3 regions of the Pseudomonas sp. Tav-5-1A genome follow, and region 1 is predicted to be linked to each of the others. Evidence: riboswitches for the same ligand, from Rfam matches in the RefSeq annotation. Region 1 holds a riboswitch; each other region holds the start of a gene.

Region 1 (7,101 bases):
CCGCGGGCGGTCGAGCAGGCTCAGCGGCAGAATCTCGAAGTCGTCGACGCGCTGGCTGCCAGTGGCCCACACCGGGCGCACGCCCATCAGCGCCATGGCCTGGGCGATGTCGTCACCGCCGGTGCGCATGGTGGCGGTGCCCCACACCGACAGGCCCAGCTGGCGCAGGTGGTCGCCGTGGTCTTGCAGGTGGCGTTCGAGGATCAGGTTGGCCGAGGCGAAACCGATGCGCCAGGCGGTGGTGGTGGGCAGGTTGCGCACGTCCACCGAGAAGAAGTTGCGCCCGGTGGGCAGCACGTCCAGGCGGCCCCGGCTGGGCGCGCCGCTGGCGCCAGCAGGCACGAAGCGCCCGCCCAGGGCCGCCAGCAGGCCGCCGATCTCGGCCGGGCCGCACGCGTCCAGGCGTGGCGCCACGGTGTCGCGCAGGCTGTCGAGAATCAGGTCGACGTCAGCCCAACCAGTGGCGGCAGGCGTGTGCAGCGCCTGTTCGATCAGTTGCGCGGCATACAGCTCCAGGCGTTCGCGGGTGTCACCGGCGGTGCGCCAGCTGTCCGCGCTGACCGCCTGCAGGCAGGCCGGGCGGGCGCCGTCCCAGCTGTCGCCAAGGTTGCAGTCCAGCGGGTCGAAGCCCAGCTGCAGCGCCCGCCCGAGGGTGCGGATCAGACTGGCGTGGGCGCCGCGGCCATCGCCACGCGGGATGCGCAACAGCGACGCCAGGGTGTCGATGCGCAGGCGCCCGGTGGGCGACTCGCCGAAAATGTGCAGGCCGTCGCGGATCTGCGATTCCTTCAGGTCGCACAGGTAGGTGTCCAGGCGCGGCAGCCACAGCGCAGCGTCGGCGTCGCTGTCCCAGCCGGCATCCAGTTGCAGCTCGCGGTCGATCTGCGCGTCGCGCACCAGCGCCAGGATCTCGCGTTGCAGCTCGCGGGCGCGGCGCGGGTCCAGCAGCTGGGCGTCGTAGTATTCGTCGGCCAGGCGCTCCAGGTCGCGCAGCGGGCCATAGGTTTCGGCACGGGTCAGCGGTGGCATCAGGTGGTCGATGATCACCGCCTGGGTGCGGCGCTTGGCCTGGGCGCCCTCGCCCGGGTCATTGACGATGAACGGGTAGACGTTGGGCATCGGCCCCAGCAGCGCGTCCGGCCAGCAGTGCTCGGATAGGCCCACGCCCTTGCCCGGCAGCCACTCCAGGTTGCCGTGCTTGCCCACGTGCACCACGGCGTCGGCGCCATAGGCGTGGCGCAGCCAGAAATAGAACGCCAGGTAGCCGTGGGGCGGCACCAGGTCGGGGTCGTGGTACACGGCGCTGGGGTCCAGCTGGTAGCCACGAGCCGGCTGGATGCCGACGAAGGTCAGGCCAAGGCGAAGGCCGGCGACCATCATGCGGCCGCTGCGGCACATGGGGTCGGCGCTTGGCTCGCCCCAACGCTCGCGCACCGCCTGCTGGTTGGCCAGCGGCAGGCGCGCGAACGCCGCCAGGTAGTCGTCCATGGCCATGCTCTGGGCGCAGGGGCGCAGGTCGAGGCTGTCGAGGTCGTTGCTGACGCCACCCAGCAACTGCTGGATCAGCGCCGTGCCGCTGGCGGGCAGGCCCTGCACTGGGTAGCCCTCGACGTGCAGGGCACGCAGGATGTTCAGCGCCGCCGCCGGGGTGTCCAGGCCCACGCCGTTGCCGATGCGGCCGTCGCGGGTCGGGTAGTTGGCCAGAATCAGCGCGATGCGCTTCTGGTCGTTGGGCAGGCGCGCCAGCTCGGCCCAGCGCCGCGCCAGTTCGGCGACAAAATCCATGCGCTCGGGGTGCGCGCGGTAGCAGACCACGTCGGACTGGCTGCGCTCGCTGCGCCAGGCCAGGTCCTTGAAGCTGATGGGGCGGCTGATGATGCGCCCGTCCAGCTCCGGCAGGGCGATGTGCATGGCCAGGTCGCGCGGGCCCAGGCCCTGCTCGCTGGCTTCCCAGCCGGGCTGGTTGTCCTGGGCGCAGATGGCCTGGATCACCGGGATGTCGCGGCGGAACGGCCGCAGGTGCGGCGCTTCCGGGCTGGACTGGGCAAAGCCGGTGGTGTTGAGAATCACCGCCGCGCCGACTTCGTCCATCCAGGCCTGCACCTGGCTCAGGCAGCCGGCCTCCTTGAGGCTGGCCACGGCCATGGGCAGCGGGTTCAGGCCGGCCGCCAGCAGGCGCTGACAGAACACGTCGACGAAACCGGTGTTGGCCGCCTGCAGGTGCGAGCGGTAGAAAATCAGCGGCACCACGGCCTGGCCGGGTTGCCAGTCGGCCTGCCAATGGGCCAGGCCGGCATCGTGGTGGGCCGGGTGATAGATGGCGGTGCGCGGCAGCGCCTGGGGCTCTGCCCAGGCGTAGTCGCGACCGAGAAACTGGCTGGCCAGGCAGTTGAACAACGACAACGCGTTGCCCATGCCGCCCTGGCGCAGGAAGTGCCACAGGCGTTCGCCCGCCTCGCGGCCCACGGTGCCCAGGTCACTGAGCTCGGGGTCGGGGCGGTCGTCGCCGGGCACCAGAATCAGCTGCACGCCGCGTTCCGCCAGCGCCACCAGCTGCTCGACGCCGTAGCGCCAGTAGCCGATGCCGCCGTGCAGGGAAATCAGGATGACCTTGGCGTGGCGCAACACCTCGTCCACGTACAGGTCCACGGAGGCGTGGTTCTGTACCTGCATGGGGTTGGCCAGGCGCAGGCTGGGGAAATCGTCCGGCAGTTGCCGGGCGGCCTCGGCCAGCAGCGCCAGGTGCGAGTCACCGCTGCAGAGAATCACCAGCTCGGCCGGTGTCTGGCCCAGGTCGGCGATGCTGTCGTCCGGCACGAAACCGCCGGGCTGGGTTCTCAGCAGGTGCATGGCTTAACCGTTCAGGGCAGCGCGCAGCTGGCTTTCCAGCAGGGCCGCGTCCAGCTCCTGGCCGATCAGCACCAGGCGCGTGCTACGCGCTTCTTCGGCGCGCCAGGCGCGGTCGAAGTGCTTGTCGAAGCGGGTGCCCACGCCCTGGATCAGCAGGCGCATCGGCTTGCCCGGAATGGCCGCGAAGCCCTTGACCCGCAGGATGCCGTGCTTGACCACCAGGGTGGTCAGGGCGTCGAGCAGCTGGGCTTCCGGCGCTTCGGGCAGCTCGATGGAGATGGAGTCGAAGGCATCGTGGTCGTGGTCGTCGTGATCATCGTCGTCGTGGTGATGATCATGGTGGGTCAAGCGGCCGTCGATGTGTTCTTCCGACTCGGCGCCCAGGCCCAGCAGCACGTCCAGCGGCAGGCGGCCGCTGCTGGCTTCGATGACCTTGACCGCCGGCGGCAGTTCCTCGGCCACTTCGCGGCGCACGGCGGCCAGGGCCTCGGGCTCGATCAGGTCGGCCTTGTTGAGGATCACCAGGTCGGCGCTGGCCAGTTGGTCGGCGAACAGCTCGTGCAGCGGCGATTCGTGGTCCAGGTTGGGGTCCAGCTTGCGCTGGGCGTCGACCTGGTCCGGGAAGGCGGCGAAGGTGCCGGCGGCCACGGCCGGGCTGTCGACCACGGTGATCACCGCGTCGACGGTGCAGGCGCTGCGGATTTCCGGCCACTGGAAGGCTTGCACCAGCGGTTTTGGCAGGGCCAGGCCGCTGGTCTCGATGAGGATGTGGTCGAGGTCGCCACGGCGGGCCACCAGTTCGCGCATCACCGGGAAGAATTCTTCCTGCACGGTGCAGCACAGGCAGCCATTGGCCAGTTCGTAGACGCGGCCGGTGGCCTCTTCCTCGGTGCAGCCGATGGTGCACTGCTTGAGGATTTCGCCGTCGATGCCCAGCTCGCCGAACTCGTTGACGATGACCGCGATGCGGCGGCCCTGGGCGTTGTCCAGCATGTGGCGCAGCAAGGTAGTCTTGCCCGAGCCCAGGAAGCCGGTGACGATGGTGACGGGAAGCTTGGCCAGTGTTTTCATCGGATGCCCTTGGCAATATGGCGGGCAAACGGGACGAGAACCGCGGGTGCCGGGCACGCGGGGGCATTCGCCACCGGATCACCCCGCCCGGTTGTAGTGGAAGTCTGTCGAGGCAGGTCTCCTGGCTTGCGGCGTGGGCTCGAAAGCCGACCCTGGCGCCTTCCCGCGTGGAACGCAGTGGCATTGCCGGGGTGCGCACCGCTTACAGTTGCGGGGGCAGCTGCGGCTTGGACCGCATTCCCATCTTGGCTCCGCGTGGCGGAGAACCTCGAAGTTGCAAGGCTACGCAGTGTGGGGGGGAAGGTCAACATCGCCCCGTAGCCGCTACCTGCGGCAGCGGCTACGGGTATAGTGGTGGCTTGCAATGTGCGGACGCCTCCCATGCCTGACCTCTACGCCGGCTTCGGCTGCCAGCGCGGCTGCCCCGCCAGCGTGCTGGCCGACCTGCTCGACACCACCCTCGCCCACCACGGCCTGAGCCGCGGCGACGTGACGGGCGTGGCGAGCATTGACCTGAAGGCCGACGAGGCCGGGCTGCTGGAACTGGCGCAGGCGCTGGACGTGCCATTGACGCTTTTCAGCGCCGCGCAGCTCGCGCCTTTCGAGCCCCGGCTGACCCACCGCTCCGCCGTCGCCTTCAGCCACACCGGCTGCCACGGCGTGGCCGAAAGCGCCGCGCTGGCACTGGCCGGGGCCGGCAGCCAGCTGCGCGTCAGCCGGCAAAAAAACGCCAAAGCCACCCTGGCGTTGGCACAAGCGGGCCCGATTCCCGGATAATCACCGCCTCGCACTTGAATTTCGCTCAAGCAGCATTCGTTTTCTTCAGGATTTGCACATGACCGTCTACTTCATCGGCGCCGGCCCCGGCGACCCGGAACTGATCACCGTCAAGGGCCAGCGGCTGATCCGCCAGTGTCCGGTGATCATCTACGCCGGCTCCCTGGTGCCCGCCGCCGTGCTCGAAGGCCACCAGGCCGAACAGGTGGTCAACAGCGCCGAGCTGCACCTGGAGCAGATCATCGACCTGCTGGCCGCCGCCCATGCCCGCGGCCAGGACGTGGCGCGGGTGCATTCGGGCGACCCGAGCCTGTACGGCGCCATCGGCGAGCAGATCCGCTGCCTGCGCGCACGCGGCATTCCCTTCGAGATCATCCCTGGCGTCACCGCCACTGCCGCCTGCGCAGCCCTGCTGGGCGCCGAGCTGACGCTGCCGGGGGTGTCGCAGACAGTGATCCTGACCCGTTATGCCGACAAGTCGCCGATGCCTGAAGGCGAAGCCCTGCACGACCTGGCGCGGCACGGCGCGACCATGGCCATTCACCTGGGCGTGCAGCATTTGTCGAAAATCGTGCTGGAACTGCTGCCCCACTATGGTGCCGACTGCCCCATCGCCGTGATCCACAAGGCCAGCTGGCCGGACCAGGATTGGGTGACCGGTAGCCTGGCGGACATTGAAGCCAAGGTAGCGGCGAAGGGTTTCCGCCGCACGGCGCTGATCCTGGTCGGGCGGGTGCTGGACACGGACTGTTTCGGCGAGTCGGCGCTCTACCGCGCCGGCCACGCGCACCTTTACAGACAACCCCTGTAGCAGCGGCCGCAGGCCGCGTCCCCCCAGGTGCACCGCGTTGACCCGGACGCGGCCTGTGGCCGCTGCTACGGGAATCACCAGGAGTTTTTATGCGCCGGATTGCCTGTTTGATTTATCCCGAGGTGATGAGCCTGGACGTCACCGGGCCGATGCAGGTGTTCGCCTCGGCCAACGAGGAGCTGGCGCGCCTGGGCCGGGCGCCCGCCTACACCCTGCTGATGCTGGGGGAACAGGCCGGCCCGGTGGCGACCTCGGCAGGTTTCAGCCTGTATGCCGAGCAGCGCTACCACGACACCGACCCCGCCAGCCTCGACACCCTGCTGGTGCCCGGCGGGCGCGGCGAGGCGGCGCAATTCGCCAACCAGCCGCTGCTGGACTGGCTCAGCCGCGCCGCCGCGCAGGTGCAACGCCTGGGCTCGGTGTGCTCCGGCGCGCTGATCCTGGCCCACGCCGGCCTGCTGGATGGCCACCGCGCCACCACCCATTGGGCCGACGTGGAAGCGCTCAAGGCCTTCCCGGCCATCGATGTACAGGGCGAACGCCTGCACACTTACAGCCGCGCCAGCCGCCAGCGCTTTACCTCGGCGGGGGTCACGGCCGGCATCGACCTGGCGCTGGCCCTGGTGGAAGACGACCTCGGCCGGCCCATCGCCCTGGCCGTGGCCCGGCGCCTGGTGATGTTCCTCAAGCGCCCCGGCGACCAGGCGCAGTTCAGCCCGCACCTGGCGCCCCAGGCCTGCCGCGCGCCGCGCCTGGGCGCGCTGCTGGAGTGGATACCCGGGCAGCTGGGCGGCGACCTGTCGCTGGAAGCCCTGGCGGCACGGGCGTACATGGCCCCGCGCACCCTGTACCGGGTGTTCATGGCCGAACTGGGGGTCACCCCGGCGCGCTACGTCGAGCAGGTGCGGCTGGAATCAGCCCGCGCCCTGCTGCAAGGCGGCCAGGCCTCGGTGCAGAGCGTGGCGCGGCTGTGCGGCTTCGGCCACCCCGAGAGCATGCGCCGCAGCTTTCACAAGGCCCTGGGCGTCAGCCCGCAGGATTACGCCGAGCGCTTCGGCGTGCAGGCATAAAAAAACGGCGCTCACGGGGCGCCGTTTTTCGGGTGCGCAGCGTACGCCTTAGTAGTAGGCGTTTTCTTTCTGCGAGTGGTCGGTCACGTCGCGTACGCCCTTGAGTTCCGGGATGCGCTCGAGCAGGGTGCGCTCGATGCCTTCCTTCAGGGTCACATCGGCCTGGCCGCAGCCCTGGCAGCCGCCACCGAACTGCAGCACGGCGATGCCGTCCTCGACCACTTCGATCAGCGTCACCTGGCCGCCGTGGCTGGCCAGGCCGGGGTTGATCTCGGTCTGCAGGTAGTAGTTGATGCGCTCGTTGATCGGGCTGTCTTCATTGACCATCGGCACCTTGGCGTTCGGCGCCTTGATGGTCAGCTGGCCACCCATGCGGTCGGTGGCGTAGTCCACCACGGCATCTTCCAGGAACGGCACGCTGACCGCGTCCAGCCAGGCCGTGAAGTTCTTCAGGCCGATGGCGGTGTCTTCCGGCTTCTCTTCGCCCGGCTTGCAGTAGGCAATGCAAGTCTCGGCGTAGGT
Region 2 (7,101 bases), 380 kb from region 1:
GCTGCTGCCGCCAGCGATGCCGAGAAAGCGCAATACCGCCGCTTCCTGGCCTCGCGTGCTGGCCAGCAGGACTTCGCGGCCTACCGCAAGGCGCTGGAAACCAAGGCGGATATCACGCGCTACTAAGCCGTGATGCCCACCTGAAAAAGGCCGCGCAAGCGGCCTTTTTCATTTCCCGGCCGCAATACCGCCTCGCCTGTACCGCCCTCGTAGCAGCGGCCGCAGGCCGCGTCCCCCAGCGCCACGGTCTTCCTGGAATACCGCACAGCCCCGGACGCCGCCTGCGGCAGCTGCTACGGGGTGGGTTTCAGCAGGTAGGTGTCCATGATCCAGCCGTGGCGCAGCCGTGCCTGGTCGCGCACGTGCTCGATCTGGTCGGCCACCTGGTCCAGTGGCCCGGCAATCAGGATCTCATCGGCGCTGCCCACGTAGGCGCCCCACCAGATATACAACCCCTGGCCACGCAAGCGATTGAACGCCTGATGGGCGTCCAGCATCACCACCTGGCTGTCGCCGGCACCCAATGCATCCCCCAGCTGCCGCCCCGGGCTGATGCGCACCGAGCCACCTATCTCGTTCAGCGGCACCCGATGGGCTGCGGCCAGCGCCTGCACGGCGGTGATGCCGGGTATCACCTGGTACTCGAACACCTCACGGCCGGCGGCCAGGATCGCCTGCAAAATCCGCAGGGTGCTGTCGTACAGGGCCGGGTCGCCCCACACCAGGATGCCCGCGCACTGGCCATCGGCGACTTCATCGGCGATTAGCCGTTCGATCAGCCGCTGCTTGTCGTCGTTGAGCTGCTGCACCGCACCCGCATAGCTGTCGCCGTCAGGCCCGCGCGGCGGGTGGTCGGCTTCCACCATGCGCCAGGGCCGCTCGGTGGCCAGGCGCGTGCACAGGTCGCGGCGCAGGTCGTTGAGCCCGTGCTTGGCCGGGCCCTTGTCGAACAGCAGGAACACGTCGACGCGGTTCAGCGCCTTCAGCGCCTGCAAGGTCAGGTGGTCAGGGTTGCCGGCACCGATGCCGATGACCAGGACGGTTTTCATGGGCCATGCCTCAGGGCAGGTATTGAATGTGCGGCCGGCCATGGTGGGCGGAGGGGCTGACCACGCAGCGCACGCCGTAGACTTGGGCGACCCGCCCGGCGGTGAGGACCTGTTCCGGGCTGCCGCTGGCCACCACCCGGCCCTGTTGCAGCAGCACCAGGCGGTCGCAGAACATCGCGGCCAGGTTCAGGTCATGCAGGGCCATCACGCAGGTCACCGGCAGGCCCTGAATCAGTTGTAGCAGCTGCAGCTGGTGTTGGATATCCAGGTGATTGGTGGGCTCGTCCAGCAGCAGTTCGCTGGGGCCCTGGGCCAGGGCGCGGGCGATCTGCGTGCGCTGGCGTTCGCCCCCCGACAGGCTGTGCCAGCTGCGCAGCCGCAGCGCGCCCAGGCCGGTGCGCGCCAGGGCCTGCTCGACGATGGCCTGGTCCTCCTGGGTCCAGGCCGACAACGCGCCGCGGTGCGGGGTACGGCCCAGGCGCACGATGTCCTGCACGCGAATGTCCACCTCGGTGCCGGCGTGCTGTTCCACCAGCGCCACGCGCCGGGCCACGGCCTTGCGCGGCCATTGCGCCAGTGGGCGGCCGTCGAGGCTGACGCTGCCCTGGCTGGGCGTGCGCAGGCCGGCCAGCAGGCGCAGCAGGGTCGATTTGCCGGAGCCGTTGGGGCCAATCAGGCCCAGGGTGCCCTGGGCGGGCAGGTCCAGGCTGATGCCGTCGATGATCACCTGGCCGTCGACGCTCCAGCCGACGTTGTCGGCGCGCAGGCTCATGGCGCCGCCCGGTTGCGGTAGAGCAGGGCGGCGAACACCGGCGCGCCGACCAGGGCGGTGACCACGCCAATGGGCAGCACCTGGCCGGGCACGATCAACCGTGAGGCGATGTCGGCCAGCACCATGAAGTTGGCGCCGATCAGCACGCAGGCCAGCAGCAGCCGCACGTGCCGCGGGCCTACCAGCAGGCGGGCGATGTGCGGCACCACCAGGCCGACGAAACCCACGGCGCCGACGATGCTCACCAGGGTGGCGGTGATCAGCGCCGTCACTCCGAACAGCAACCAGCGCAGGCCCGCCACCGGCACGCCGAGGCTGGCGGCGGCGTCGTCGCCAAACACGAAGGCATCCAGGGTGCGCGCGCAGTACAAGCACACCACCAGGCCGGCGCCCACCACCGCAGCGGCCAAGCCGACGTCCGCCCAGCGCACGCCGCCCAGGCTGCCCAGCAGCCAGAACATCACGCTGCGCGCCTGTTCGGCGTTGGCCGAGGTGGAGACGATCCAGGCGGTCAGGGCGTTGAACAGCTGCGCGCCGGCCACGCCGGCCAGTATCACCTGGGCCGGGCCGCCGCGGATGCCGGTGGCCAGCAGCACCACCAGGCCGAACGCCAGCGCGGCGCCGAGGAAGGCCCCCAGGGATATGCCAATCAAGCCGCCGCCCAGGCCCAGCAGCATCACCAGCACCGCGCCGGTGGAGGCGCCGGCGCTGATGCCCAGCACGTACGGATCGGCCAGGGCGTTGCGCAGCAGCGCCTGCAACACCGCGCCGCACAGCGACAGGCCAGCGCCGCAGCAGGCGGCCACCAGCGCGCGGCTCAGGCGGTATTCCCAGATGATGCCCTGCTGGATCCGCGGCACGTCATAGGCACCCAGCCCCAGGCCGTTGAGCAGCGCCTTGAGGGTCACGACTATGGGAATGTCCAGCTCGCCCAGGGACACCGCCAGGGCAATCGACAGGCCCAGGCTGAACAGCGCCAGCAGGGCCAGGGCCCAGCGGCCCAGGCGGCTGCGCTCCACTGGCATCAAGGCGCCTTGCCCGTGTCGGCCAGGCCCTTGGCGATCTGTTCGATGGCGTCGACCACGCCCATGGACGGGTTCAGGGTGTTGGCGTCGACCACGATCAGGCGGCCGTTGCGCACCGCCTTGAGTTCGCGGGTCACCGGGTCGTTGCGCAGGAAGGCCAGCTTCTTCTCGACGTCGTCGGCGGGGTAGAGGCGGCGCTGCATGCGCGCCAGCACGATCACGTCGGGATCGCGGGCGGCAATGCTCTCCCAGCTCACGCCGGGCCATTCCTCATCGCTGTCGATGACGTTGCGCAGGCCCAGCACCTGGGAGATATAGCCCGGCGCACCGTGCTTGCCGGCCACCCACGGGTCGCCTTCCAGGCGCGTGCTGGAGAACCAGTACAGCACCGACAGCGGTGGGTGCGCGGTGGCGCTGGCCAGTTTCACGGCGGCCGCCACGCGCTCATGCAGGCGTGCGCTGAGGGCCTGGCCGGCAGCGGGCACGTCGAAGATGGTCGCCAGTTCGCTGATTTCCTTGTCCACCAGGGCCAGGGAATACAGCTGGCTGCGGCTGCCATCGGCGTTGGAGGTGGCGGTCACGCCCTTGCCGTCGCAGTCGCTGGGCGACACGTAGGAGGGGATACCCAGCTTCAGCAACTGCTCGGGCGTCGCCACCTCGCCCTGGGGGCCGATGTGGTAGGTGTACTGCGCCACGACGATGTCCGGCGCGGTCTTGGCCACGGCCTCGAAGCTGGGGGCGTTGTCGGCCAGGCGCGGCACCTTGGCGCCGGCGGCCGCCAGCGACGGCGGCAGCGGCCCGAACCACACGCCGGTGCCGACCATGCGCGGGCCCAGGCCCAGGGACAGCAGCAATTCAGTGCTGGCCTGGCCCAGGCTGACCGCCCGTTGTGGTGGGGCGTCGATGCGCACGCTGTGGCCGCAGTTCTGCACGGTCAGTGGGTAGTGGCTGGCCGGCGCGGCGGCTACGGCTGAGGCGGCGGATAAACACAGGCAGGCAAAGGCAAGGCGGCGTAACAGCATGCAGCGGCTCCCGGGATGGCGCGTCCGTTGGGCGAAAGAAATGGCGTGCAGCAAGGTCTGGCTTTCGGGAGGCCCGAACACAGTGGCGCGACCGCGCCGGAGTTGCACCGGCTTCCTGCTGCACGCATGAAAAAGCCCGCAGAGGGTAAGTGGCATTGCCCAAGAGAGCAACCTGCCGTTCACCTTCCCAGGGGCAAACGCTGTAGCCGCTGCCGCCAGGCTGCGCTGGCCCTGGCGTACGCTGGATATTTTCAGCGTGGGCAAGGGCCAGCGCAGCCTGCGGCAGCGGCTACGCAGTCATGCGGGGTTCATGCGCTGGTAAATACCAGCGCCTTGAGGCCGCCTTCGGCCTCGGCGTCGGGGAATTCCGGCGGGTTTTCCAGGCGGTGCTGGAAGGTCAGCTGCGGCGCTTCCTCGGCCATGCTCTGGATCAGGAAGTCGGAGCCGATGGCCGGGTCATTGACGCAGGCCAGCACCACGCCCTGTTCGGTCAGCAGCTCGGGCAGCTTGCGCAGCACCTTGCGGTAGTCCTGGGTGAGCACGAAGCTGCCGCGCTGGAACGACGGCGGGTCGATGATCACCAGGTCATAGGGGCCGCCACGCTTGACCTTGCCCCACGACTTGAACAGCTCGTGGCCCAGGAAACTCACGCGGTCCAGGTCGTGGCCGTTCAGGCGGTGGTTGTCACGGCCGCGGCTCAGGGCGGCGCGGGCCATGTCCAGGTTCACCACGTGCTCGGCGCCGCCGGCGATGGCCGTCAGCGAGAAGCCGCAGGTGTAGGCGAACAGGTTCAGCACGCGCTTGCCCGCGGCCTGCTCGCGCACCCATTGGCGGCCGTAGCGCATGTCCAGGAACAGCCCGATGTTCTGCTTGCGGCCCAAGTCCAGCTGGTAGCGCAGGCCGTCCTCGTCGATGAACCATTGCTCCACCGGCTCGCCCAGCAGCCATTCGGCGGCGCTGTCGGGCAGGTAGCGGTGCTGCAGGATCAGGCTGTGCACCTGTGGGGTGGCCTGGGCCAGTGCCAGCAGCAGCGGCTTCAGCGCGGCCAGCTCGTCGGCGGCCGGTTCGCGGAACAGCGACACCAGCAGCACCCCTTGCAGCCAGTCCACGGTGATTTGCTCCAGGCCCGGCCAGCAGCGGCCGCGGCCGTGGAACAGGCGGCGGGTTTCGGCAGGCGGGTGTTGCAGGGCGGTGCTGAGGTGTTGCTGCAATAAAGCGAGGGCGTCGGCGTTCATGAAAGACTTTTGGCAGGGCATAAAGCGCCCATGGTAAACGCTGGCGCAGGGCCGTGGGAAATCCACGGCCGTGCGCGCCAGGATCACTGATGCTTGGCTTGCAGTTCCTTGGCCATTTTCAGGTGCTCCTGCAGCTTGGGCAGGGTCTGTTTGGCGAAGTCCTTGAGCTCGGCCTTGTCGGAGGATTCGACCTCTTTCTGGAACAGCTCGATGGTGTCTTCGTGGGCCTTCACCTGATTGGCGGCGTAGGCCTTGTCGAAGGACTCGTCGCGCATTTCGAGGATTTTCTTCTTCGCCTGGTCCATCAACGTGGCGTCGTCGGGCACCACCAGGTCCAGCTTGTGCGCCAGCGCCGCCAGCTTCTGGTTGGCCGCGCCGTGGTCCTTGATCATCATCTGGGCGAAGCTCTTCACGTCCGCCGAGCTGCTCTTCTGCAGCGCCAACTTGCCGGCCTCGACTTCGGTGATGCCGCCTGCCGTGGCATCGGCGACAAAGGCGCTGGTGGCAGCGGCGAATGCTTGGCTTGCCAGCGCGCCGGTCAGGGCCAGCACAAGCGTGCCTGCTTTGAATGCGTCCATGGGAAATCTCCGTCGTTATTGTTCGGGAAGCGAGAGGGTGACGCCTCGCTCCCTACAATGGATTGCCCGGCCACCGCGTTGGTGCTTGGGCGGCGACGAACGGTCTTTCGACTATGGTCCAGCATCAATCATGGCCATTCATGCATTAAGCTGATCGGATAAATAAAATTCGGCATGAGTGACCGGGATGAGCATCAATTTCGACCTGAACGACCTGCAGGCCTTTCGCGCAGTGGTGGAGAAGGGCAGTTTTCGCAAGGCCGCCGAGGCCATCAGCATCTCCCAGCCGGCGTTGAGCCGGCGCATCGAAAAGCTGGAAAGCGCGCTCAACGTGCGGCTGTTCGACCGCACCACCCGCCGCGTCAACCTGACCATGGTCGGCCGTGCCTTCGCCCCCAGCGCCGAACGCCTGCTCAATGACCTGGACATCGCCCTGCTGGGCATCAGCGAAGTGGCCTCCACGCGCCTGGGCAACGTCACCGTGGCCTGCGTGCCGTCGGCCGCCTATTACTTCATGCCCAAGGTGGTGGCCCGCTACCACAAGCTCTACCCGCGCATTCGCGTGAAGGTGCTCGATGCCAGCGCCAACGACGTGCAGCAGGCCGTGCTCAGCGGCGAGGCCGACCTGGGCCTGAGCTTTACCGGCAACCTGCCGCCGGAGCTGGAATTCGAACTGCTGGTGCAGGAGCACTACGTGGCCGCCTGCCGCCGCGACCACCCCCTGGCCGGGCGCAAGCAGCTGAGCTGGGAAGAGTATTTCCAGCACGACTACATCTCGGTGGACAAGACCTCCGGCAACCGCTTCGTGCTGGACCAGGCGTTGCTGCACATCCGCCCGGCGCGGCCGAGCATCTGCGAGACCCGCCATGTGACGACCATGCTCGGGCTGGTTGAGGCGGGCTTGGGGATTGCGGCGGTGCCGTCCATGGCCTTGCCGTTGGGCGAGCACCAGTGGATGACCAGCATCCCGCTGGTGGAGCCCGAGGTGCTGCGCAGCGTGGGGTTGATCCGCCGCCGGGGCCGGCTGTTGACCCCGGCGGCGCTGGAACTGGAGCAGTTGATCAGGGAGTTCAAGAAACCCCTGGAAGATCAGTGAGGCACTGAGTCCAGGCCGGTGCCGGTGACCACCGACTGCGCCTGGGCCGAAGCCATGTAGTCGAGCAGGGCCTTGGCCTCGGCCGGGTGCGCGGAGCCTACCGGGATGCCGGCGGCGAAGCGTGTCACCGACTGCAGCGGCTCGGGGATCTTGCCCACGTAGGTCACGCCGGCGATGGGCAACAGCTCGCTGACCTGTTGCAGGCCCAGCTGCGGCTCGCCCTTGGCCACTTCACCGGCCACCGGAATGCGCTCGATCATCTTCGCCTTGGGCTTGAGCTGGGCTTCGATGCCCAGGCGCTTGAACAGCTGGTCCTGTACGTAG
Region 3 (7,101 bases), 720 kb from region 1:
CAGCTGCAGAAAGCCAAGCCGGAGTGCTGGGTGCTGACGCAAAACATTGACGGTTATCACCGTCAGGCAGGAAGTCCCGACGAACGGTTAATTGAAATTCACGGGGAATTGGCGCCACTGTTCTGTCGCGCCTGTGGCGCTGTACGCGATGATTTGCGGGAAATCCTTGGTCAGCCACTGCCGCCGCGCTGCAACGTCTGTAATGGCGTTATGCGGCCTTCCGTGGTGCTTTTCGAGGAAATGCTGCCTGAGCGGGCGATTGAGGCGCTGTATCGGCAAATGGCGATCGGTTTCGAGGTGGTGCTGGTGATCGGCACCACGGCAAGCTTCCCCTACATCAACGCGCCCATCGCTGAAACCCGCGCCGCTGGCGGGTTTGCCATTGAGATCAACCCATTGCGAAGCGGGCTTTCTGCCAGCATGGACGTGTTTTTTGAGAGTAGGGCGTTAGAAGTCATGCCGAAACTGCTGAGTCACATTTTTTTCGATTGAATTTGCAAATGGATTTGATAGCGGGCATAGTCGCGTCTTCTTAACTATTACAGACACGGTCGTGCCCATGCTAAAGCGCTTCGCACCCCTCGTGCCCCTCGCACTCGTGACCCTGCTTTTCGGCTGCGCGGCTCATACGCCGGTATCGCAGCAACAGGCTCTCAACCCGGTGACTCCACAGTCCCAGGCCCAGGCGAAAGCTGTAACCCTGAATTTCCAAGAAGAAGAGCTGGATACCGAAAAGGAACTGGCTGACTTCTCCGAGAACAGCAAGCCCTACCAGATGCCCATGCTGGCTGACAGCATCCTGGAACGCGGCAAATCGCTGATCGGCACCCGCTATCGCACCGGTGGTTCCACTGAATCGGGCTTCGATTGCAGCGGCTTCATCGGTTACCTGTTCCGCGAGGAGGCCGGCATGACCCTGCCGCGTTCCACGCGTGACATGATCAACGTCAAGGCCCCCCTGGTAGCCCGCAACAACCTCAAGCCCGGTGACCTGCTGTTCTTCAGCACCCGTGGCCGTGGTCGCGTGAGCCACGCCGGCATCTACCTGGGCGATGACCAGTTCATCCACTCCAGCAGCCACCGTAGCGGCGGCGTGCGCATCGACAGCCTCGATGACGCCTACTGGAGCAAGACCTTTATCGAAGCCAAGCGTGCCTTGGCCATGGCACCGACCACGACTATCGCACGCAAGTAAGCAGTCTGGGCGGTACTCGCAGCGGCGGCGCACTGAAAAGTGTGCCGCCGTTGCGCGTTTTCGGGAATACAAGCTAGTCTTCAACGGCAGTTGAATCAGGATGGTTCTGTTTATGTCGCTAACGGCCCGTTTCGCGCTATTACTCTTCGCAGGCCTGCTCACCGCCTGCGCTGGCCACAAGCCGCCACCTGCGCCTGCGCCGGTGTATCAACCTTTTGTTTCAGCCCCCCAGCAGCCCCTGTCCCCCCAGGCCGATGACGTCCTGATGCGCGCCATCGGGCTGGTCGGCACCCCATACCGCTGGGGCGGCAACACACCGGATTCGGGTTTTGACTGCAGCGGCCTGATCGCCTACGTCTATCGCGACGCGGCCGGCATCAGCCTGCCGCGCTCCACGCGGGAAATGATCAGCATGCGCGCCCCCGATGTCAGCAAGGATGCCTTGCAGTCCGGTGACCTGATCTTCTTCGCCACCAGCGGCGGTTCGCAGGTCAGCCATGCCGGGATCTACGTGGGCGAGGGCCGCTTCGTGCATGCCCCGGCCACGGGTGGCACGGTGAAGCTGGACTACCTCAACAAGCCGTATTGGCAGCACGCCTACCTGAACGCCAAGCGCGTGCTGCAACCAGCAAGCCTGGCGCACAACCCTTGATGCGCCTGTGGGAGCTGGCTTGCCAGCGAGCTGTTCGGGTTTCCCCCAAAGCTCGCTGGCAAGCCAGCTCCCACAGGTTGTTTACTTCTCAGCTGTAATCCGCCAGATCTTGTTCCCCACGTCATCCGCCACCAGCACCCCGCCCTTGTGGTCCTCGGTCACGCCAACCGGCCGGCCCATGGCCTGTTCCTTGTCGTTGAGGAACCCGGTCAGCACGTCGATCGGCTGGCCGCTGGGCTTGCCGTCCACGAACGGCACGAAAATCACCTTGTAGCCGCTGTGTGGCTTGCGGTTCCACGAACCGTGCTGGCTTACGTAGGCGCCATGGTTGAACGGCGCCGCCAGCCCGCCGCTGTTGCTGGCAAAGGTGAAGCCGATGGAAGCGGTGTGCGGGCCCACGGCGTAGTCCGGGGCGATGGCCTTGGCCACCAGTGCCGGGTTCTGCGGGCTGACGCGGTTGTCGATGTGCTGGCCGTAGTAGCTGAACGGCCAGCCATAGAAGCCGCCGTCCTTCACCGAGGTGATGTAGTCAGGCACCAGGTCGCTGCCGATCTCGTCGCGTTCGTTGACTGAGGTCCACAGCTGCCCGGTCTGCGGCTCGAAGCCCATGCCGTTGGGGTTGCGCAGGCCGGAGGCGTAGATGCGGTGCTCGCCGCTGGCGCGGTCCACCTCCCAGATCGCCGCGCGGCCTGCTTCCTTGTCCAGGCCGTTCTCGCCGACGTTGCTGTTGGAGCCCACGGTGACGTACAGCTTGTTGCCCGAGGGGCTGGCGATGACGTTCTTGGTCCAGTGGTGGTTGAGCGGCCCGCCCGGCAGGTCCGTCACCTTGGTGCCTTGGCCGCTGATGGCGGTGGCGCCGGTGTCGTAATGGAAGCGCAGCAGGGCATCGGTGTCGGCCACGTACAGGTCGCTGCCCACCAGGGTCATGCCGAACGGCGAGTTGAGGTTGGCGATGAACACCGTACGGGTGTCGGCCACGCCGTCGCCGTCGGTGTCGCGCAGCAGAGTGATGCGGTTGGCGCTGGGCACCCCCGCGCCGGCCTTGCCCATGACCTTCTTCATCACCCAGCCCTTGATGCCCTTGGCGTCCTCGGGCTTGGGCGGCGCGTTGGTCTCGGCCACCAGCACGTCGCCGTTGGGCAGCACGTACAGCCAGCGCGGGTGGTCCAGGCCCTCGGCGAAGGCAGCCACCTGGGTGCCCTTGGCCGGCTGGGGTTTCTCGCCGTCGGGCCAGCCGATGGCGTCGGCGATGTTCACCGTGGGGATCAGCGTCTTGTTCGGCGCCGGCAGCTGCGGGTGCGGGCCGGTGCCGTCGGCCACCTTCAGGGTCGAGGACTCGCCGCAGGCCAGCAGCGTGCTGGAGGCGAGGATGATCAGGGCCAGGCGGGTCTTGTGCATTGTAATTGCTCGCTGAGGCGGAGGTATGTGCTGTAGAGGGGTGGGGTAGGGCAGTGGTTCCAATAAAACCCTGTGACGCGGCCTTTGGCCGCTGCTACGGGGAGTTCCCTAGCAGCGGCCGAAGGCCGCGTCCACAGGCGCTGCGGTGCAATAGCCAGGCCGCGTCAGGGCCGGACGCCGCCTGGCGGCAGCTGCTACAGGGGAGGTATGGCGAGCTTTAATTGACCTCCCACCCCCAACCCTCTAACCTTCCCGGCGTGTTTCAGGTGCCCTGCAGCCCCACGGCTGGCAGGGTGAAACAGGGAAGCCGGTGAGCCGCCGCAGGCGTGCGAGCCCGGCGCTGCCCCCGCAACGGTAAATGAGTCAAGGTCGCGCATGGCGCCACTGGGCCGAATTGGCTCGGGAAGGCGCGTGGCCCCGGGTGTGCATGCCCCCGCTCATGAGTCCGGAGACCGGCCTGGAACCCTTCTTGGCAAGCCGCTGGCTTGCCGGTCCCCTTTTGTTCTGTCGCGCGGGTGAGAGCGGCATTGACGAGTCTGCGCTGCGCCCGTCCGGGCGGCGGCTTTTCGTCGATGTCGCCTGTGTGCAGGTGTAGCGGAGAGCTGCGATGAGTGAATCCCAGGAACGTGAACAACGCCATCTGGCGCGCATGTTGCGCAAGAAGGCGATCATTGACGAGCGCATTGCCAATGCGCCCAACGAATGCGGGCTGCTGCTGGTCCTGAGCGGCAACGGCAAGGGCAAGAGCAGCTCGGCCTTCGGCATGCTCGCGCGCGCCATGGGCCACGGCATGCAGTGCGGCGTGGTGCAGTTCATCAAGGGCCGCAACGCCACCGGCGAAGAGTTGTTCTTCCGCCGCTTCCCCGAGCAGGTGCGCTACCACGTGATGGGCGAGGGCTTTACCTGGGAAACCCAGGACCGCCAGCGCGACATCGCCGCCGCCCAGGCCGCCTGGGAAGTGTCCCGTGGCCTGTTGCAGGATGAGAGCATCGGCCTGGTGATTCTCGATGAACTGAACATCGCCCTCAAGCATGGCTACCTGGACCTCGACCAGGTGCTGGCCGACCTGCAGGCGCGTCCCGCCATGCAGCACGTGGTGGTCACTGGCCGTGGCGCCAAGGACGAGATGGTCGAACTGGCCGACACCGTCACCGAGATGGGCATGCTCAAGCACGCCTTCCAGGCCGGCATTCGTGCCCAGAAGGGCATCGAGCTATGACCCAGCCGCGTCATTGCCCGGCGGTGCTGATCGCAGCACCCGCTTCTGGCCAGGGCAAGACCACCGTCACCGCTGCCCTGGCGCGCCTGCACCGCAACCAGGGGCGCAAGGTGCGGGTGTTCAAGTGCGGGCCGGATTTCCTCGACCCCATGATCCTGGAACGGGCCAGTGGCGCGCCGGTGTACCAGCTCGACCTGTGGATGGTGGGCGCCGAGGAAAGCCGGCGCCTGCTGTGGGAAGCGGCGGCCGAGGCCGACCTGATCCTGATCGAGGGCGTGATGGGCCTGTTCGACGGCACCCCCAGCAGCGCCGACCTGGCGCGGCACTTCGGCGTGCCGGTGCTGGGCGTGATCGACGGCACCGCCATGGCCCAGACCTTCGGCGCCCTGGCCCTGGGCCTGGCGCGCTACCAGCCGGACCTGCCGTTCGCCGGCGTGCTGGCCAACCGCGTCGGCACCCTGCGCCACGCGCAACTGCTTGAAGGCAGCCTCACTGAAGGCCTGCGCTGGTACGGCGCGTTGTCTCGCGAGACCGGCATCGAACTGCCCAGCCGCCATTTGGGCCTGGTGCAGGCCAGCGAGCTGAACGACCTGGACCTGCGCCTGGACGCGGCCGCCAATGCCCTGGCGGCAAGCTGCGAAGTCGCGCTGCCACCGCCGGTGACCTTTGCTGCGCCCACCCCGGTGCCGTGCGAACCGCTGCTGGCCGGCGTGCGCATTGCCGTCGCCCGTGACGAGGCCTTCGCCTTCACCTACGGCGCCAGCCTCGACCTGCTGCGCGCCATGGGCGCCGAGCTGAGCTTCTTCTCGCCGGTGCATGACCAACAGTTGCCGCCCTGCGACAGCCTGTACCTGCCCGGTGGCTACCCGGAGCTGCACCACCACACCCTGGCCGCCAACGCGCCGATGCTGGCGGCGATTCGCGGCCACCACGCCCAGGGCAAGCCGCTGCTGGCCGAATGTGGCGGCATGCTGTTCCTGCTGGACGCCCTGACCGACGTTGACGGCCAGCGCGCCGAGCTGCTGGGCCTGCTAGCTGGCGAAGCGGTGATGCAAAAGCGCCTGGCGGCCCTGGCCCTGCAAGCCGTGGAGCTGCCCGAAGGCACCCTGCGCGGCCACACCTACCACCATTCGCTGACCAGCACCGCGCTTGAGCCCATTGCCCGTGGCCTCAGCCCCAACGGTGGCCGCGGCGCCGAGGCGGTGTACCGTGATGGCCGGCTGACGGCATCGTACGTGCACTTCTATTTCCCTTCCAACCCGGCGGCCGTTGCCGCCCTGTTCTGCCCCAAAGGGGCCTCGCACATTTGATGACTGACAACGCCTACACCCCCGCCGAGCGCGCGGCCATCTACCGAGCCATCGGTGAGCGCCGCGACATGCGCCACTTCGCCGGCGGCGACGTCGCCCCGGAACTGCTGGCGCGCCTGCTGCACGCCGCGCACCAGGCGCCCAGCGTCGGCCTGATGCAGCCCTGGCGCTTCATCCGCATCAGCGACCGCGCCCTGCGCGAGCGTATCCAGGCGGTGGTGGAGGACGAGCGGGTGCGCACCGCCGAGGCCCTGGGCGAGCGCTCGGACGAGTTCATGAAGCTCAAAGTGGAAGGCATCAACGACTGCGCCGAGGTGCTGGTGGCGGCGCTGATGGACGACCGCGAGCGCTACATCTTCGGCCGCCGTACCTTGCCGGAGATGGACCTGGCGTCGCTGTCCTGCGCTATCCAGAACCTGTGGCTGGCGGCGCGTGCCGAAGGCCTGGGCATGGGCTGGGTCTCGCTGTTCGACCCCCAGGCCCTGGCCGACCTGCTGGGGCTGCCCGCCGGCGCCAAGCCCATGGCCGTGCTGTGCCTGGGCCCGGTGACCGAATTCTACCCATCGCCCATGCTGGTGATGGAAGGCTGGGCCGAGGCCAAGCCGTTGAGCGAGATGCTGTATGAGAACCACTGGGGGGTTAAGCCATGAGCATCGCCCTGGTCACCGTTGCCGGCGTGGCGCTGGATGCCCTGCTTGGCGAGCCGAAGAGCCGTCACCCGCTGGTAGCCTTCGGGCGCCTGGCCGACCGCCTGGAGCGCCGCTTCAACGGCGGCGGCCGTGGCTGGCGCAGCCACGGCGTGACGGCCTGGTTCCTGGCCGTCATCCCCTTGACCCTGCTGGCCACGCTGCTGTCCTGGCTGCCATACGTGGGCACCCTGGTGGAAATCCTGGCGCTGTACTGCGCCCTGGGCCTGCGCAGCCTCGGTGAGCACGTGGCGCCCGTGGCCCAGGCCCTGCGCAGCGATGACCTGGACACCGCCCGCACTCGCGTGGGCTACCTGGTCAGCCGCCAGACCAGCGAGCTGGACGCCAACGCCGTGGCGCGCGCCGCCACCGAGTCGGTGCTGGAGAACGGCAGCGACGCGGTGTTCGCCGCGCTGTTCTGGTTTGCCGTGGCCGGCGCGCCGGGCGTGGTGCTGTACCGCCTGAGCAATACCCTGGACGCCATGTGGGGCTACCGCAACGAGCGCTTCGAACGTTTCGGCTGGGCGGCAGCGCGCATCGACGACGTCCTCAACTATATTCCTGCACGGCTGGTGGCCCTGACCTACGCGGTGCTGGGCAAGACCCGCCTGGCCCTGCGCTGCTGGCGCCAGCAGGCGCCG

The links. Region 1 has a riboswitch for cobalamin ahead of cobW (cobalamin biosynthesis protein CobW). Riboswitches for the same ligand answer to the same signal wherever they lie in the genome.
Region 2: another riboswitch for cobalamin. It lies ahead of AC0J42_RS21935 (ABC transporter substrate-binding protein); the one in region 1 lies ahead of cobW (cobalamin biosynthesis protein CobW).
Region 3: another riboswitch for cobalamin. It lies ahead of cobO (cob(I)yrinic acid a,c-diamide adenosyltransferase); the one in region 1 lies ahead of cobW (cobalamin biosynthesis protein CobW).

Annotation. Positions count from the first base shown of each region.
Region 1 covers NZ_CM146901.1:4,406,237-4,413,337, forward strand. Annotated here, with positions in the region: gene cobN (cobaltochelatase subunit CobN) at 1-2,850, opposite strand, end outside; gene cobW (cobalamin biosynthesis protein CobW) at 2,854-3,921, opposite strand; cobalamin riboswitch at 4,016-4,207, opposite strand; gene AC0J42_RS20030 (cobalamin biosynthesis protein) at 4,303-4,698, shown strand; gene cobM (precorrin-4 C(11)-methyltransferase) at 4,757-5,509, shown strand; gene AC0J42_RS20040 (GlxA family transcriptional regulator) at 5,599-6,579, shown strand; gene nfuA (Fe-S biogenesis protein NfuA) at 6,628-7,101, opposite strand, start outside.
Region 2 covers NZ_CM146901.1:4,788,557-4,795,657, reverse strand. Annotated here, with positions in the region: gene AC0J42_RS21955 (SurA N-terminal domain-containing protein) at 1-126, shown strand, start outside; gene cobF (precorrin-6A synthase (deacetylating)) at 294-1,049, opposite strand; gene AC0J42_RS21945 (ABC transporter ATP-binding protein) at 1,060-1,821, opposite strand; gene AC0J42_RS21940 (FecCD family ABC transporter permease) at 1,818-2,846, opposite strand; gene AC0J42_RS21935 (ABC transporter substrate-binding protein) at 2,846-3,868, opposite strand; adenosylcobalamin (AdoCbl) riboswitch at 3,912-3,994, opposite strand; gene AC0J42_RS21930 (class I SAM-dependent methyltransferase) at 4,177-5,103, opposite strand; gene AC0J42_RS21925 (DUF4142 domain-containing protein) at 5,187-5,681, opposite strand; gene AC0J42_RS21920 (LysR family transcriptional regulator) at 5,869-6,777, shown strand; gene AC0J42_RS21915 (substrate-binding domain-containing protein) at 6,771-7,101, opposite strand, start outside.
Region 3 covers NZ_CM146901.1:5,130,204-5,137,304, reverse strand. Annotated here, with positions in the region: gene AC0J42_RS23520 (NAD-dependent deacylase) at 1-492, shown strand, start outside; gene AC0J42_RS23515 (C40 family peptidase) at 560-1,195, shown strand; gene AC0J42_RS23510 (C40 family peptidase) at 1,308-1,847, shown strand; gene AC0J42_RS23505 (PQQ-dependent sugar dehydrogenase) at 1,929-3,245, opposite strand; cobalamin riboswitch at 3,493-3,720, shown strand; gene cobO (cob(I)yrinic acid a,c-diamide adenosyltransferase) at 3,853-4,464, shown strand; gene AC0J42_RS23495 (cobyrinate a,c-diamide synthase) at 4,461-5,774, shown strand; gene bluB (5,6-dimethylbenzimidazole synthase) at 5,774-6,424, shown strand; gene cbiB (adenosylcobinamide-phosphate synthase CbiB) at 6,421-7,101, shown strand, end outside.